DNA from 3 places in the uncultured Rossellomorea sp. genome. Region 3 is predicted to be linked to each of the others. Evidence: a T-box and tRNA genes for the amino acid it is inferred to sense, from the RefSeq annotation. Region 3 holds a T-box; the other regions hold tRNA genes.
What was found. The T-box of region 3 lies ahead of argS (arginine--tRNA ligase). A T-box ahead of a tRNA ligase gene usually reads a tRNA of that ligase, here a tRNA-Arg.
Positions count from the first base shown of each region.

Region 1: it has a tRNA-Arg gene. The T-box ahead of argS (arginine--tRNA ligase) is inferred to sense a tRNA for this amino acid. The anticodon was not compared.
Region 2: it has a tRNA-Arg gene. The T-box ahead of argS (arginine--tRNA ligase) is inferred to sense a tRNA for this amino acid. The anticodon was not compared.

Region 1 is NZ_CANKZT010000001.1:937,979-943,335, forward strand. It holds gene tig (trigger factor) at 1-15, opposite strand, end outside; gene Q1B03_RS04985 (M48 family metallopeptidase) at 176-1,180, opposite strand; tRNA gene Q1B03_RS04990 (tRNA-Arg) at 1,288-1,364, opposite strand; gene Q1B03_RS04995 (metallophosphoesterase) at 1,519-2,028, opposite strand; gene Q1B03_RS05000 (XTP/dITP diphosphatase) at 2,041-2,637, opposite strand; gene rph (ribonuclease PH) at 2,654-3,391, opposite strand; gene Q1B03_RS05010 (GerMN domain-containing protein) at 3,512-4,588, opposite strand; gene racE (glutamate racemase) at 4,694-5,357, opposite strand, start outside.
Region 2 is NZ_CANKZT010000004.1:238,421-243,777, forward strand. It holds gene Q1B03_RS15665 (ATP-binding protein) at 1-709, shown strand, start outside; gene clpP (ATP-dependent Clp endopeptidase proteolytic subunit ClpP) at 757-1,353, opposite strand; tRNA gene Q1B03_RS15675 (tRNA-Arg) at 1,934-2,005, shown strand; gene rpoN (RNA polymerase factor sigma-54) at 2,257-3,597, shown strand; gene Q1B03_RS15685 (glutaredoxin family protein) at 3,731-3,976, shown strand; gene Q1B03_RS15690 (sugar-binding transcriptional regulator) at 4,126-5,145, shown strand; gene gap (type I glyceraldehyde-3-phosphate dehydrogenase) at 5,200-5,357, shown strand, end outside.
Region 3 is NZ_CANKZT010000012.1:38,982-44,338, forward strand. It holds gene Q1B03_RS21455 (FtsW/RodA/SpoVE family cell cycle protein) at 1-642, shown strand, start outside; T-box leader at 694-897, shown strand; gene argS (arginine--tRNA ligase) at 949-2,637, shown strand; gene Q1B03_RS21465 (YqaA family protein) at 2,867-3,448, shown strand; gene Q1B03_RS21470 (diacylglycerol kinase family protein) at 3,497-4,396, opposite strand; gene Q1B03_RS21475 (hypothetical protein) at 4,565-4,846, opposite strand; gene Q1B03_RS21480 (Lmo0850 family protein) at 4,929-5,087, opposite strand; gene safA (SafA/ExsA family spore coat assembly protein) at 5,245-5,357, shown strand, end outside.

The DNA of each region.
Region 1 (5,357 bases), on a different contig from region 3:
CCATTTTGCAGACATACTGTTCCCTCCAACAATCTATAATTGATCTTGAATTTTTTACGCATAGTAGTAGATAGTCCTGTATGAATCTAGCACTATCATCGTAAATATATGAAAAACTTTTACATTACAACCATTACATTATAACATACAGCCACTGTCTTTCAACAGACAGCATTTAAATATTAGGAGAGGAAATTTCCTCTAGTTCCCTAAGTCTTGAAAGAATCCCCTGAGATTGCGTGTTTTCAACCTGGTCTTTTAACTCCTTTTCAAGGATCGCATCTGCAAACATCCCCGCTGTGTAGTAGGCATACACCGAAGCGATTTCTTTCGGTTCCTCCTCAAATGTAAAAGGATAGAGAAGAAAGGCATGCCGTTTCAGTAATTCATGCGCGTGCTGAAATAGCGTAGGATTCGTCTGCGCCAAAAGATCATCCAGGGAATCTGTGACCTTGGTGAAGAAATCAGAATCGAACACATCTTCCAATTCAGCTGGTGAAACCCTATCTTCCATTCCAAGCTTAGTAATATCCACTTCTTTATCCACTCCATGCTCTCTAAAAACATTTAAAATCATCGTTTGCAGAAATGGATGGGATTCTGAATCCTTTAAGACAGATTGCAGCTCTCCCATAAAGGGCTTTATGTTACGGTGAACCAGTTGAGCTACCAGTAAGGTTTGCTCCTCTAAACTCTTCCCGTTCAATATGGATGATTGATCTTCTTTAGGGGTCTCTTCATCTGGAATCACTGCTTTACCATTCAATACTTTCTCACTAAAGTGCAGAAGCTTTTTGAAATGTTCTTCCTTTTCAAAAGGCACTTCTTTTTCATCAAACAGGGCGTGGATCGTATCCACTACTTCCCTGTGCTGATGAAGCTGGATGAGTATCATCAAATACATATCAACGACTTCAAAATAGTCGCCGATTCCTTCAAGAAGCATCTCTTTACATATGTATCTCGCTTTGTCGTACTGCTTGCTTTCATAAAGAGAAAGCACGAGTGCCGTATTAATATCGGGATTATCAGGTTCTAATTCATGGGCTTGGGTGAGCAACTGGGAGGATTCATGAACCTCTCCTTTTTCCAGTGCCTGCACGCCCTTTTCCAACAGCCGATCCTTCAATCCCGGGAACTGGACAATCTTTCCTTTTCCTTCTTGGTTTCCCTTAGTCATAAATCGTACCTACCTATACTGTTAGTTTGTATTAGTTTAGCACGATATCTTTTAGATAACAAAAAAAGCTTACCCAATGCAGGCAAGCTTTGTATATGTAGGATTTATGGCGTCCCAGGAGAGATTCGAACTCCCGACCGACGGCTTAGAAGGCCGTTGCTCTATCCTGCTGAGCTACTGGGACGTGATTTGTTTTTCAAGGACAATATTTATTATATTCACATAGCATCAATAAGTCAACAGATTTTCAAAAAAAGTTTTATTTTATTTTCAGCTGTCATTTTTTCATGAAATATCTATATGAAAAGAACCTGCCGTAGCAGGTTCTCACGATGATTTTACAGTTGAAATGTTTGAGTCAATTCGTCCAATGCCACATGATCATGAGTCAGGAATGTTACCTTTATCTCTTGATCCTGAGCCTCTACCAAGGCATAGGTGCGCTCCATTCTTCCCCGCGGTAAAAGAATGCTGCCCGGATTTAAAAACAAAATGCCATTATTCAATTCTGCGCCTAACGTATGGGAGTGTCCAAAGAAAACAAAATGGGCGCCTGCTTCTTCTGCTTTATAACGAAGCTTCATTAGTGACATTTTAATTCCATACAGATGACCGTGAGTCACCATGATTGAATTGCCCTCAACCTTTTCAATAAGGTCGTCGGGTAGCCTGGCATCCATATCACAGTTCCCCCTTACTACAAGGTAGGGAGATAATGCCGGGTCATCTGCACTTAATTCAGAATCTCCGCAGTGTACCATGGCATCTACGGTAGAATGATATTTCTCCGATAGCTCCAATAGCTCTTCTTTTGAACCGTGGCTATCACTTACAACCAATAGTTTCATTCAGCTCACCCTTTAAATAAAGTCTGAGATTATGTTCTTAAGTTTTTTCAATGCATTTCCACGATGGCTGATTTGACTTTTCTCTTCTTGTGTTAGTTCAGCCATGGATTTTCCAAGAGTAGGAACGTAGAAAATCGGATCGTACCCAAACCCATTCGTTCCTCTTTTTTCTTGTAAAATCGTGCCTTCGCATGTTCCCGTAACGGTTCTGGTTTCCCTATTCGGTCCGGCAATCGCTAAAACACAGTGAAAACGTGCGGTACGGTCGGATTCTTCAACAGATTCCAGTTCGCTTAATACCTTCTCCATGTTCGCCTCATCACTCTTTTCTTCACCGGCATAGCGGGCAGAATACACTCCCGGACGGCCTTCCAAGGCATCGATGGCCAAACCGGAATCATCTGCGATCACCAGTTCACCTAATATTTCCGCAACCGTTTCAGCTTTCAGAATGGCATTTTCCTCAAACGTTTCACCGGTTTCTTCAACATCCTCAATATGAGGAAGGTCTAGTAATGTTTGTACCTCATATCCGTATGGAGCAAACATATGTTGAAATTCTTTTGCTTTTCCCCTGTTTTTAGTGGCTATGATCACTCGTTTTGTCATCTACAATCTCATCCCTTTATTGAAATCTTTTTACTATTTCTCCTAATGATTGCTGCTGAATTTGGAATAGCTCGTGGATTCCTTCTTGTCCGAGTTTTAACAGTTGATGCAATTGATCCATCGTAAAGGTTGCTTCTTCCCCTGTTCCCTGCAGCTCTACAAATTCGCCTTCACCCGTCATGATGATGTTCATATCCACTAATGCGCTGCTATCTTCAATATAATTCAAGTCAAGAACCGCTCCATGCACTTCAACAATCCCCACACTTGTGGCTGCTAAGAAACTTTTCAGCGGAAAGGAAGAGATTTTTTTACTGTCTTGAAGCTTAGCCACTGCGATTGCCGTGGCAACGAAAGCTCCCGTGATCGAAGCCGTTCTTGTCCCGCCGTCTGCTTGAATGACATCACAATCAATCCAGATTGTCCGTTCTCCCAATGCATCCAAATCGACTACAGATCTTAATGCCCTTCCAATAAGACGTTGAATTTCCATTGTTCTTCCTGAAACCTTCCCTTTAGAAGATTCACGGATGTTTCTTGTTTCAGTTGCTCTTGGCAGCATGGAATATTCAGCCGTGATCCACCCTTTTCCACTATTTCTCATAAAAGGAGGCACACGTTCTTCGATACTGGCATTACAAATGACCTTCGTCTCTCCAACCGTTATTAAGACTGAGCCTTCCGGATGCTTAACATAATCCGTCTCGATCTCAATATTACGCAATTGATTCTTTTCTCTACCATCTGTTCTCATATCATTACCTCCTGTATTTTCGTGCGTTATGTAAAAATGGTCTAATCAAAAATAGAAGAGGCGGCATTCTGCCAACCTCTTTTCGGGTGCTTCTATCATAGTATATCAAAAAATTGTTATTTAAAAACTAATTGCATTCACATTTTCTGGTCTTGTCACTGGTTCTGTGATGGTTTCGCCGTCTTTAGACACTACCGTTGCTTCCCCATTCACTAGTACAGAGACTCCTTTAATTCCTTTTTGCTCTGTTAAAGAGAGAACCAGAGAATTCAGCATATGTTCAGAAACCATTTTTTCTTCAAGGCTTCCATAAACTGCTTCGTTAAAATTCAATGTAACGGTTCCATCTTCAAGTTTCGGATCATCTAATAGTTTTGCACCTGTAAAATCACTTGCAAGTGAAGATGAATATCCTGGTCCGTCTATTAATTCATTCACAACTGCCGTGACTTCATCCACTGAATTTGAGCTCACGCGCTTGGTAACAGGTACGTAATACGTTTTATCGTCACTTTGGGACACATAATAAACCGTCAGTGGTTTTGTACTGGTAGGATCCACAACACCAGAAGTATCCACGTTGATTCCTACTTTTCTCGTTAATCCTTTTTCATCGATCGGTGTTCCGTTAACAGGCATTTCAGTCAGTGGATAACCGTTCACCCGAAGCTCTACTTTTTCAACAGAATCAAATTGAGTAAGCGTCCACGTGACCGACTGAAGAATTCTCTGCTCATCTTCAGGCTGGTAGTTATTGAACTCCGGAGAGAAATCGGCAATGGCCGTTCCGTCTTTAATATCGACCGTCACTTGCGTATCTGCCGGAAGTACGGCTCTAAACCCATTCGGCAGCACATTTTCAACCGGTCCATTTTTGACCAGATACTCAAGAGCTTGCTTAGCTACACTTTCTTCACCTGGAAGTGGGAGTGATTGTGATACAACATATCCATTTTTATCGATTAAATAAAGTTCTGTCATGACCGTTTCAGCCTTTGCTTCTTCCTTGCTCACTTCTTTCTCCCCGTCTTCTCCTTTAGCCGTATCCACTTTCTCCCCTTCTTTTAAGTAGGATAGATCTTGAGGAGGATCGATCTTTTCTTTATCATCACCGAAACTGAGTAATCCACAACCTGAAAGATATACAGAAGAAGCTAAAACCGTTACAGCAATTGACACCTTCGCTTTTTTCGCCATTGGGAAACCTCCTAAAAGACAGTTTGTACTAACATATATACGAGCCTGTTCTATAAAATAGACCGAAACTTTTTGAAAATAAAAAAACCATCCGATCACAAGATCCTACTCTTGTAATCGAATGGTTTCTGCTTTCACTTCCCCGACTGACAGCCAATCGGAGGCAATGCTTGAAAAGATGGCCGATGACCCTGTAGTGAAAAAGCGATGCTGTGGGTGCTGGACTCCTTTGTATAGGAGATTGTAATAATCAAGAATCGTACTCACTTCCCGTGCCGTTTCATCTCCGGAGCTTATCACACTGATCTCCGGACCCATATAGGCTTTAATCTTAGGCTGTAAGAGCGGATAGTGGGTGCACCCTAATATCAACGTATCAATATCCGAATCTTTGATAGGGTGAAGAGTCTCTTCTACTATGTCTGCCGCCATGGAGCTATTGTATTCCCCACTTTCTACTAAGGGGACAAATTTCGGACAGGCGAGTGACGTGACATCCAAGCTGCCGTGCAGGGAGTGAAGAGCTTCTACATAAGCGCCGCTATTAATTGTCCCCACTGTTCCTAATACTCCGATTCTCTTATTATGAGTGTGCTTGATAGCCGCTCTCGCTCCAGGATGGATGACGCCTATTACCGGGATGTCCAAATGGGTTTGAATTTCATCCAACACAACCGCAGTGGCCGTATTGCATGCAATAATCAACATTTTCATATCAAATTGCATGAGATATTGGGTCATTTCCCATGTGAATATTTTCACTTCTTGA
Region 2 (5,357 bases), on a different contig from region 3:
GATCTATTTACGGGAAGAAGAGGATAGTATTCTCATAGATATCAGGGATGAAGGTCTCGGCATACCAAGTGACTCGATTCCAAACTTATTCACCAAATTTTATCGTGTCGACAATTCTGACCGCAGAAGAATCGGTGGCACGGGATTAGGACTTACGATCGTAAAAGAAATCATCGAGATCCATGACGGGGAAATCACTGTGTCATCAGAGGAGGGGAAAGGAAGCGTGTTTACCATCCGCTTACCTCTCGTGACCATCGAAACCTTCAAAGAGGATGAACACTGCGGGGATGGGATGAAAATTATCGTCATTGAAGACGATATCAATCTTGCTTCCTTACTGAAAGCGGAGCTATCCGACAGTGGTTTCAAGGTGCAGCACACTCCGTCAGGAAATGATGCCTTGAAAGAAATGCAGGAATCGAAGCCTGATGCCGTTGTCCTCGATATTATGCTCGAAGGCAGCATGTCGGGATGGGATGTACTTGAAAAAATCAAATCGGACCAAAATTTTGCACAAGTACCGATTATTATATCTTCCGCATTAGATGAAAAAGAAAAAGGACTCACGCTCGGAGCCAATGATTATTTAGTCAAACCATATCACCCTAGTAAGCTATCCAAAACGATCTTACATCTCCTCTTGAAAAAAGGGATGAATGGTGAGGTTTTAGTACCGATTAAGGAGAAAACGTTTGAAATAGAGTAAAATAAAAACCCCCTCACGGCTCAATTCCGTGAGGGGGTTTCATTCTCTTACTTATTATTCATATCGTTACGAGTGATGATGCGATCGATCAATCCATATTCAAGCGCTCTTTCCGCTGTCATGAAGTTATCGCGATCAGTATCTTTTGAAATCACTTCCAATGGTTGACCAGTGCGATCAGCCAGGATTTGATTCAGTTTTTCACGAAGGAATAGAATACGCTTCGCTGCAATTTCAATTTCCGTTGCTTGACCTTGTGCTCCACCAAGTGGTTGGTGAATCATTACTTCAGCGTTTGGAAGGGCTAAGCGCTTACCTTTAGCACCAGCTGCAAGAAGGAACGCACCCATTGAAGCGGCCATACCTATACAGATCGTTTGTACATCAGGCTTAATGTACTGGATCGTATCGTAAATTGCCATACCTGCCGTAATGCTTCCACCAGGAGAATTTATGTAGATTGAGATATCCTTCTCCGGGTTTTCAGATTCAAGGAAAAGAAGTTGTGCTACAATGGAGTTTGCCACATTGTCATCAATGCCGCTTCCAAGCATGATTACACGGTCTTTCAATAAACGTGAATAAATGTCATACGCACGTTCACCGCGGTTTGTTTGTTCAATTACTGTAGGAATTAAATTCATCCTCGTTCCTCCTTAGAAATCCTTTTTATTTTTCTGAATTACTTATTCACTTTGTACTGTAATCATACACCCATGGTCAATAAAGGTCAAACTAAACGCTTCCTTTATTCCCCTGTATGTAAATCCTTTCTACATCATACCCACTCATTCCTTTTTTAAACGGGGGTGATGTGGTAAGTTTGTTGTTATTTAAGTTAGTAGAAGGTCAATTTCAGTGAATTATGTATCTACCTTCTAAAACAGTATAGAGTGAATCATAGACCGTTCCTTTCCGCTACAGGCACTTGCTTTCCGCGGGGCGTGAGTTGAGCCTCCTCGGGCTTTGCCCTGTGGGGTCTCAACTTTCCCGCTATTCCCGCAGGAGTCAAGTGCCTTCCGCTTCAATACACTCTGTGGTTCTTTAATAAGATAGATAAAGAGTACAGGAGATCTTGAAGAGTTAACTAATTACAAAGAACTTCCCACTGCAATTCTTAAAGGATATTAATAGATAATCTAAAAAAGACATAAACGAGAATATCTATTGCAAACAAGCATTTTCTGGCTTATAATATGTATTCGTGACGGTCATTCATTTCATGCCCTCGTGGTGCAACGGATAGCACGTAAGATTCCGGTTCTTAAAATGGGGGTTCGATTCCCTCCGAGGGCGTACTTTAATCCAGAGAGTTCCTGTGTTTGTAGAGAGACATTACAAGCACAGGAACTCTTTTGCGTTGTAGCTAATTAATAGAGCTAATTGGACAGGGACCTTTATATAAAGTTTAATAGTAGCCTCGGTTCTCCTCTCATTTTCCCACTCGTTCCTTCATATTTATAGTACAAACCCACCAACTACCAACGAATTCCCATTAACGAACCGCCAATTTTATTGTAGAATAGACAAATGGGAGGTTAGTAATCATGAATTTGAAAGCAGGACTTTTTCAAAATCAACAATTAAAACTTCAAATGACGCAGCAGCTTTCTCAAGCCATCACCATCCTCCAATATTCTACGATGGAACTGAATGCTTATTTAGAAGCTAAGCAATTAGAGAATCCCCTTATACAATTAGAACCGCCTAAACTAGACCCCCTCCATCAACGAGAACCTTATACTTATAAACGAAATGCCGGCAATCACGAAAATACGGTGGATTGGTATGAATATGTATCCGTGCCAAAGAGGACTCTTGCGGATGCGCTATCTGTTCAATTAAATTTGAAATCGCTTACTTCTTTGGATAGAAAGGTAATGGAAGAATTAATATACAGCTTGGATGACAATGGGTATTTGAGAGTAGACGAAGAATCCTTCATTCAAAAACATGGTTTGGAAATGGCTCGACTAGAAGACTATATTAATAAGCTTCAGGAATTAGAACCGGCCGGGATAGGAGCGAGATCCCTGAAGGAGTGCATATCCCTTCAGCTGCAACGGAAATCCAATGTTCCCCCTCTGGTTACGATGATTGTCGATAACCATTTTCAAGCTTTTGCAGAAAAGAAGTGGAAGGCAATCGCCAATGATCTTGCCGTTGAGCTAAAAGACATCCAGCAGGCGGCTGATTATATCCAGCATTGCAATCCGAGACCCGGCTCAAAATATTCCCAGCATATCGCTGAATACATTATTCCTGAGCTGGTCGTAAAAGTGATCGATGGTCATACAGTGGCTGTATCGTTATATGATGGTACAACCGTAAACGTCACATATAATGAAGAATATACAGATTTCCTAAAGCATCACCCGGATAAGGAAGTCCAGTCCTATCTTCAGGAAAAGGAGCAAGACTTCGAGTGGCTATTGCAAAGTTTAAGACAGCGAAAGCAAACGATCCTGAAAGTAGGGAAGATGCTGGCTGAAAAGCAAAAAGCCTTCTTCTTAAAAGGTCCATCCGCGATCCATCCTCTGACGTTAAAGCAAGTGGCCAATGAAATCGATGTTCATGAATCCACCATTAGCCGGGCTGTAAAAGGAAAGTATATGCAAACACCTTATGGGATCTTCGAGTTGAAGTACTTCTTTACCTCGGCGATCAAATCGGTCAAGCTCGAGGATTCAGAAGTAGCTTCTGCCAGGGCGGTGAAAAATGAGCTGCAAAGGCTGATTGATGAAGAAGATAAGAAAAAGCCTCTATCAGACCAGAAAATTGTCAATCTACTATTGGATAAAGGCTATGATGTTTCAAGAAGGACGATTGCCAAATACCGTGATCAATTAGGGATCACTTCTTCAACGATGAGGAAGAGGTACGAATAGAATCTTGGACTAGTGAGTGTACCAGGTACTCAATGGTTAATTTGTACCTGGTACACCGAAGCCATTTTGTACCAGGTACAAGGCCAACAAACGAAACGACGTTTCCTACAATTAAACAAAGCGAGGCAACAACATGAAACAAGTCATTTTTTACACACGCACACAATGCGGACTTTGCGAAGACGCAAAAATCACCCTGAAACTCCTTCAGGATGAGATGGGCTTTTCCATTGAAGAAAAGGACATCGATAAAAGCGATGTCCTCACAGAACGTTTCGGACTGATGATCCCGGTCGTGGAACTGGACGGGGAAATCCTTCAGTATGGGCAAATTGATTATTTTACGCTCAGCAAGCGTTTACATGAGAAAACCCGATAGTTTCTAGTTGAATTACGATTCATACCCTGATAAAATAAAATTTGAAAGCAGGGATGAATTTTTTTTAGAGGTAGTGGGACATAATATGTCTATGTGGGACCTTTAAAGTCCAACTCAACCACGCACTTCATTTGAAGGAGCTTTTATCTATGGAATCTTTAATTGACATACAAAAGCGATTATTACCTGACCTGCTTGAAGTTATGCAAAAAAGGCATCAAATTCTACGGTCCATCCGTTTCATGCAGCCTGTCGGACGCAGAAGTCTTGCCCAGAATATGGGGCTGACAGAACGCGTTCTAAGAAGCGAAGTGGAGTTCCTGAACAATCAAGATCTCATTGATATCAAAACCTCTGGCATGATCATGACGGAGGAAGGTATCCAGCTTTTAGAGAACCTTGAAAGCATGATGAGAGAGATTTCAGGAATCAACGTTATGGAACAGGAATTAAAATCTTTACTAAATCTTCATGAAATTGTAATCGTTCCTGGGAATAGTGATGAGTCTCCTTGGGTAAAAGAAGAATTAGGGCGTGCATCAGCTTCTAGTATGAAACGTCGCCTGAAAGGAAATACTATCATCGCTGTGACTGGAGGTTCGACGATGGCAGCCGTAGCAGAAAGGCTGACACCTGATTTCTCTGACGATACCTTGTTTGTTCCTGCTCGGGGTGGAATCGGAGAAGACGTTAAAAACCAGGCTAACACCATATGTGCCAAGATGGCTGAGCACACAGGAACGCGACATCGTGTTTTATATGTGCCGGATCAGGTTAGTAAAGAAGTATACAAATCCTTCTTGAAAGAACCGATGATCAAAGAGGTTTTGAATTTGATCAAATCGGCTAACATGGTTCTCCATGGGATTGGAGATGCTATCACAATGGCTGAAAGACGGAAGACCACTGAAGAGGATTTTGAGAAAATCACAGATGGTCATGCTGTCGGGGAGGCATTTGGTTATTATTTTAACGAATCGGGTGAAGTGATACATAAGGTGCCAACGATCGGCCTGCAATTAGAAGATTTAAGTCACATCGAAAACGTCATCGCCGTCGCCGGCGGAAGCTCGAAGGCGAAAGCGATTCGGGCGTATATGAAGAGTGCTCCGTATAAAACCGTGCTTATCACGGATGAGGGAGCCGCAAGAGAGCTTTTAAAAGGGTAAGCCCTTTTGAAATATAAAAAATCATCCTTAACTATCTAAAGGAGGAAATTATTCATGGCAACAAAAATTGGTATTAACGGATTTGGACGTATTGGACGTAATGTATTCCGTGCAGCACTTAAAAATAATGACGTAGAGGTAGTAGCGGTTAATGACTTAACTGATGCAAACATGCTTGCTCACCTTTTACAATATGATACAGTTCACGGAAC
Region 3 (5,357 bases):
ATCATGACCGGAATCATCTTAGTTTCAGGGATTACGTGGAAGCTGATCGTTCCTATATATGCTTCTATCGGAGTACTCGGGGGAATCGTCCTATCACTTGTGGTGTGGGCTCCTGAGCTCCTTGAAAAATATTTAAATGTAAAGCCTTATCAGTTTGGACGTATTTATGCTTGGCTTGATCCGTACAACTACGCTAAATTAGAGGGGTTTCACTTAATTAACTCCCTTAACGCCATCGGATCCGGGCAGATCTTTGGGAAAGGGTACAGTGGAGGCGAAGTATACATTCCTGAGAACCACACCGATTTTATTTTCAGTGTGATCGGTGAGGAATACGGCTTTATTGGCGCAAGTGTCGTCATCAGTTTATACTTCCTGCTCATTTACCATTTAACCAAAACGGCTTTAGACACAAAGGAACCATTCAATGCCTATGTATGTGCAGGGATTATTAGTATGATTACATTCCACGTGTTCCAGAACATTGGAATGACGATACAATTGCTGCCGATCACAGGGATCCCACTTCCTTTCATCAGTTATGGAGGAAGCTCTCTAATGGGGAATATGCTGGCCCTTGGACTTGTGTTCAGCATGAGATTTCACCATAAAACGTATATGTTTTCATCAGAAGATTCTTAATTACAGGTTGCAATCAGCCCCAGAATGTGTAAAATAATAGTAATTATATACGAATATTCTATGATGAAGAGAGTAATTCTGACGTGGATCGAAAGCGAGCCGGGGATGGTGGGAGCCTGGTGAGAAGCCTGGAATGAAACGCACTTCTGAGATGTTTTTCTTGAAGTTAGTAGAGAAAAACCGGGATCTCCCGTTATACAATGAGCGCCCTTTAAGGGAATAAGAGTGGTACCGCGAGCTAAACTCGTCTCTATGTTATATAGAGACGAGTTTTTTTGTGTTTGATTTTATCAGGAGGTGTAGATGATGGATTTGAAATCGATCGTTACTGACGTACTAAAGTCACAGGTGTTGAATGATTGGAGCAAACAAGAGCTGTATGAATTGCTTGAAACCCCAAAGCATACTCATTTGGGGGACCTGGCCTTTCCATGCTTCCAGCTGGCCAAAGCATGGAAGAAGGCACCTCACACAATTGCCGATGAGATTGCTGACACTCTCTCCTCTCCCTTTTTCAGCAACGTTGAATCAGCAGGTGCTTATGTTAATTTCCGATTTGACAGATTGAAAGCAGGAAAAGAAATCGTGTCAGCCATCTTGGAAAAAGGGTCAGATTACGGGAGCCATGCATTTGGTGAGCAAAAGACGATTGTATTGGATATGTCCTCACCTAATATCGCCAAACCTTTTTCCATGGGGCATTTACGATCGACTGTCATCGGGAATTCCATCGCCACTATTGCAGAAAAATGCGGCTACACAACAGAAAAAATCAACTATATCGGGGACTGGGGGACTCAATTCGGAAAATTAATCGTCGCTTTCAAAAAGTGGGGAGATCACCAAAAGGTTAAAGATAACCCCATATCTGAATTGTTCGTTCTTTATAAGAAGTTTCATCAGGAAGCAGAATCAGATCCCTCACTCGAGGAAGAAGGAAGAAGAGCCTTTAAGCTTCTTGAAGACGGAGATAAAGAAGTAACGGAGCTTTGGAGATGGTTTAAAGACGAATCACTTGAAGCCTTTAAAACGATTTACTCGTTGCTCGGAGTTGAATTTGATTCCTATAATGGCGAAGCGTTCTTCAATGACAAGATGGCAGAGGTCGTAACATTGCTTCAAAACCATCATCTCCTGGAAACATCACAAGGAGCGCAAGTGGTTCGTTTAGAAGAAGAGAATCTTCCGCCTTGTCTCATCAAAAAGTCAGATGGAGCTACCCTTTATGCCACGAGAGACCTGGCAGCTGCCCTGTATCGCCATCGCCAGTATGCCTTTGATGAAGCCTTGTATGTCGTTGGCCAGGAACAAACCGTTCACTTCAAACAAGTGATGGAAGTATTGAAGAAGCTCGGGTTTAACTGGGCGAATGATATGAAACATATCCCTTTTGGTCTTTATCTAAAGGATGGGAAGAAAATGTCCACCAGAAAAGGCCGAGTCATTTTACTCCAAGAGGTTCTTCAGGAAGCAATCAAAATGGCTGAAGAAAATATCAAACAGAAGAATCCCGACTTAATAAATGCAACAGAAGTGGCAAAAGATGTTGGGGTTGGGGCCATTATCTTTCATGATTTGAAAAATGACCGGGTTAACGATATAGAATTTTCCCTGGAACATATGCTGACCTTCGAAGGAGAAACAGGTCCATATATTCAATATACTTATGCCAGAGCCCAATCCATTCTGAGAAAAACGGATGCTGACCTTCCACTGACATTTAAGGGGCTTGACGATGCTGAGAGCTGGGAAGTGGTGAAGCAGCTACGATTATTTCCAGAAATGGTTGAGAAAGCATGGAACCACTATGCTCCTTCGGTTATTGCCAAGTATTTAGTCGATACCGCACAAAGCTTTAACCGTTATTACGGGAAAACTAAAATCATTTCCGAGGATCTAGAGCAAACCTCCCGCTTAGCACTAGTTCATGCTGTTTCGACAGTCCTTGCTGAAGGAATACGATTATTAGGAATGAAGTCTCCTTCTGAAATGTAGAATAAATTAGATTTCTGTCACTATTTCCCGAGAAATAGATTATTTTCGATTAAAGCTTTTTTCAAACTTTGTTAAGAGTATCATCAACTGCATATGTGACGAAACTTCCGTGAAGTGGTTTCAACCATACGGGATATTTCATGACTCCTTTTGTAAAAAGTGATATACTTTCTTATGTTCAATTAAAATCAAAAATGACGTTTTATCAATAAAGGAGAATACTGAACTTATGTCTGAACTACTTCACGCTTTCGAAGCTTGGTTACTGGATTATGGTGTATGGGGTCTGATTCTTGTTTCATTCGCCGATTCATCATTCTTCCCTATACCACCTGATGTACTACTGATTCCATTAGCGATAGCCAATCCGGATAGCGCATTGCTGTATGCACTTTATACGACTATCGCTTCCGTTGTCGGAGCCCTTTTTGGCTGGTTGATCGGAAAAAAACTTGGACGGCCGATCCTTGTATATTTCTTCTCTGAAAAGAGGATTCAAAAAGTAGAGGAATACTTTACTAAATATGGGGCAATGGCTCTTTTAATTGCAGGACTGACACCTGTCCCTTATAAGATCTTTACGATTTTCGCAGGGGTTTCCGGTGTTAAGATCAGGGTATTGGTGATCTGGTCTATTATCGGGAGAGGAATTCGTTTCTTCCTTGAAGGTGCGATTATTTTAGCACTGGGAGCTAAAGCTAAGCCCTTTATTGAGGAGAACTTTACACTTCTTACACTTGCAGCTGGTGGCGTTCTAATCGCCGTTTATCTTGTATACTTGGTCATAAAGAAGAGAAAGAAAACTGTATAATCATAGCAAAAGAGAGCAAGGGGAAAAATGCACCCCCTTGCTCTCTTTTTATTCTGAGCTGCCAACGACAAATCGCAAATGCTTATTTAATACTCGAAGGGACTGCCCGGTTCCTTCATATAATTCTCCATCCATATCAAGCTTCTCATTCTGACCTAGTTCTATATGGGCTTCTCTTGCTTGGATATGCATAATATCATCATATTGCTCGCTGATATTGCCTGTACTTTTGATAACCAAAAATTCCTTTAATAATGGGAAACCGCTTTTTTTGACGACGTAAATATCCATCAGTCCATCTTCCATATCAATGGAGGTGGGCAGTGGATTAGAGCCAATGGAACGGCCATTTGCAACCAATAGCATCACCACTTCCTCTTCAATTACGTCATTTTCCGTTGTGACCTTCACATCTAAGATCGGCGATTCCTGGATGGATTGAAACGCACTTATATAATAGCTTAGTTTACCGAGGACACTCTTAGATCCTACATCTATATTATCGCTCGTCTGAGAGACCAGCCCCGTTCCCCAGAAATTGCTGAAATACCGATCGTCTGCCTTGACGATATCGATATCCTTTTCAAGAGGCCGTTCAGTTATAAGGCGGACAGCTTGTCCAATGTTCATGGGAATATGCAACGAACGGGCAAAGTCATTACACGTCCCTCCAGGGATAATCCCTACCAATGGCCGTTTTTCTAAGGCTGACAATCCGTTGATGGCCTCATGAATCGTTCCATCACCACCCATAATGACAACCAGCTCATATTGATTACCTGTCTCCTTACAAATTCTTTCAGCATCGCCTTTCTCTTTCGTTTTATGAATAATTAAGTTCGTGCAGATGTCTAATAAGGGAGGCACAGCATCTTTTAACAGAACTTCCAGCGTTCCTTGACCTGCCTTCCCATTACAGACCAACAATATATCCGAAAACACCGTCATGAATATCGTCACCTAACTTTTAGATTAGAATAGTAAATAAAAAGAGGCTGACCCAAAACGATGAGTTAGTATCATCCTTACAGGACCAGTCCTTATGCTTTCAGAGTTACTTATATATGTCTGTGATTTGATTTTAGAACCCCTTGGATCTTGGGTCAACCTCTTTCGCTATGCTGTATTGGAATCTTCTTGAGGAACTTTGAGTACAGATCGATAGGCAATTCCCAGCCGGCCTTTAATATAGCTCTGTGGGTCATAGGGGATAGGATGATTCTGCATGCGATGAATTTCCATTTCTGCAAACATCGCAAGGGCACGACATACTTGATCTAACGCCATGCTTACACGATGAGGATCCGGTTGATCCCGGCTCATACAGTGGTATGAAATTTCATCTGCCTTCTTTCTGATTTCCTTTAATGCTTGTAAATCAAACATCATTCTCTCCATACCTAACCCTCCTCTTCACTACTATTTAGTATATCGTGAGAAAAGGGGAAATATGTCTGTCCAACGTTTCTAAGATGTGAGCTTAAGAGTCTTGGGTTAACGTCTTAGGTAATGGCTGATACTGCTTTAGTGAATGAAGAATTTCCCGTCTTGATTTCGTTTTTGAAATATTTACGCCCACGTTTGACAATTTCGTTATCACTTTTTTAAAGCGATCGTTCTCCTTTACCACGTTATTCACCTCTTTTATAAAATATCGTTACCTATTTGTACGATTGGTTTCGCAAAAAGTTTCACTTTATGTTTAATAGTTTTTCTTTTCCCTAAAAATGAAACAATAATCCTATTTTTGAACTTTTTCTTAGAATATTTTGTCCATAATTACACATTTTATAGTCATGAAAACTAAACTCGCTCTTATCATTGTTGCACTATCCATTATCATTAGTCTATTTGGTCTAAATGAAACCTCTGCAGCAAGTGCCTATACAGTCAAGAAAGGAGATACTCT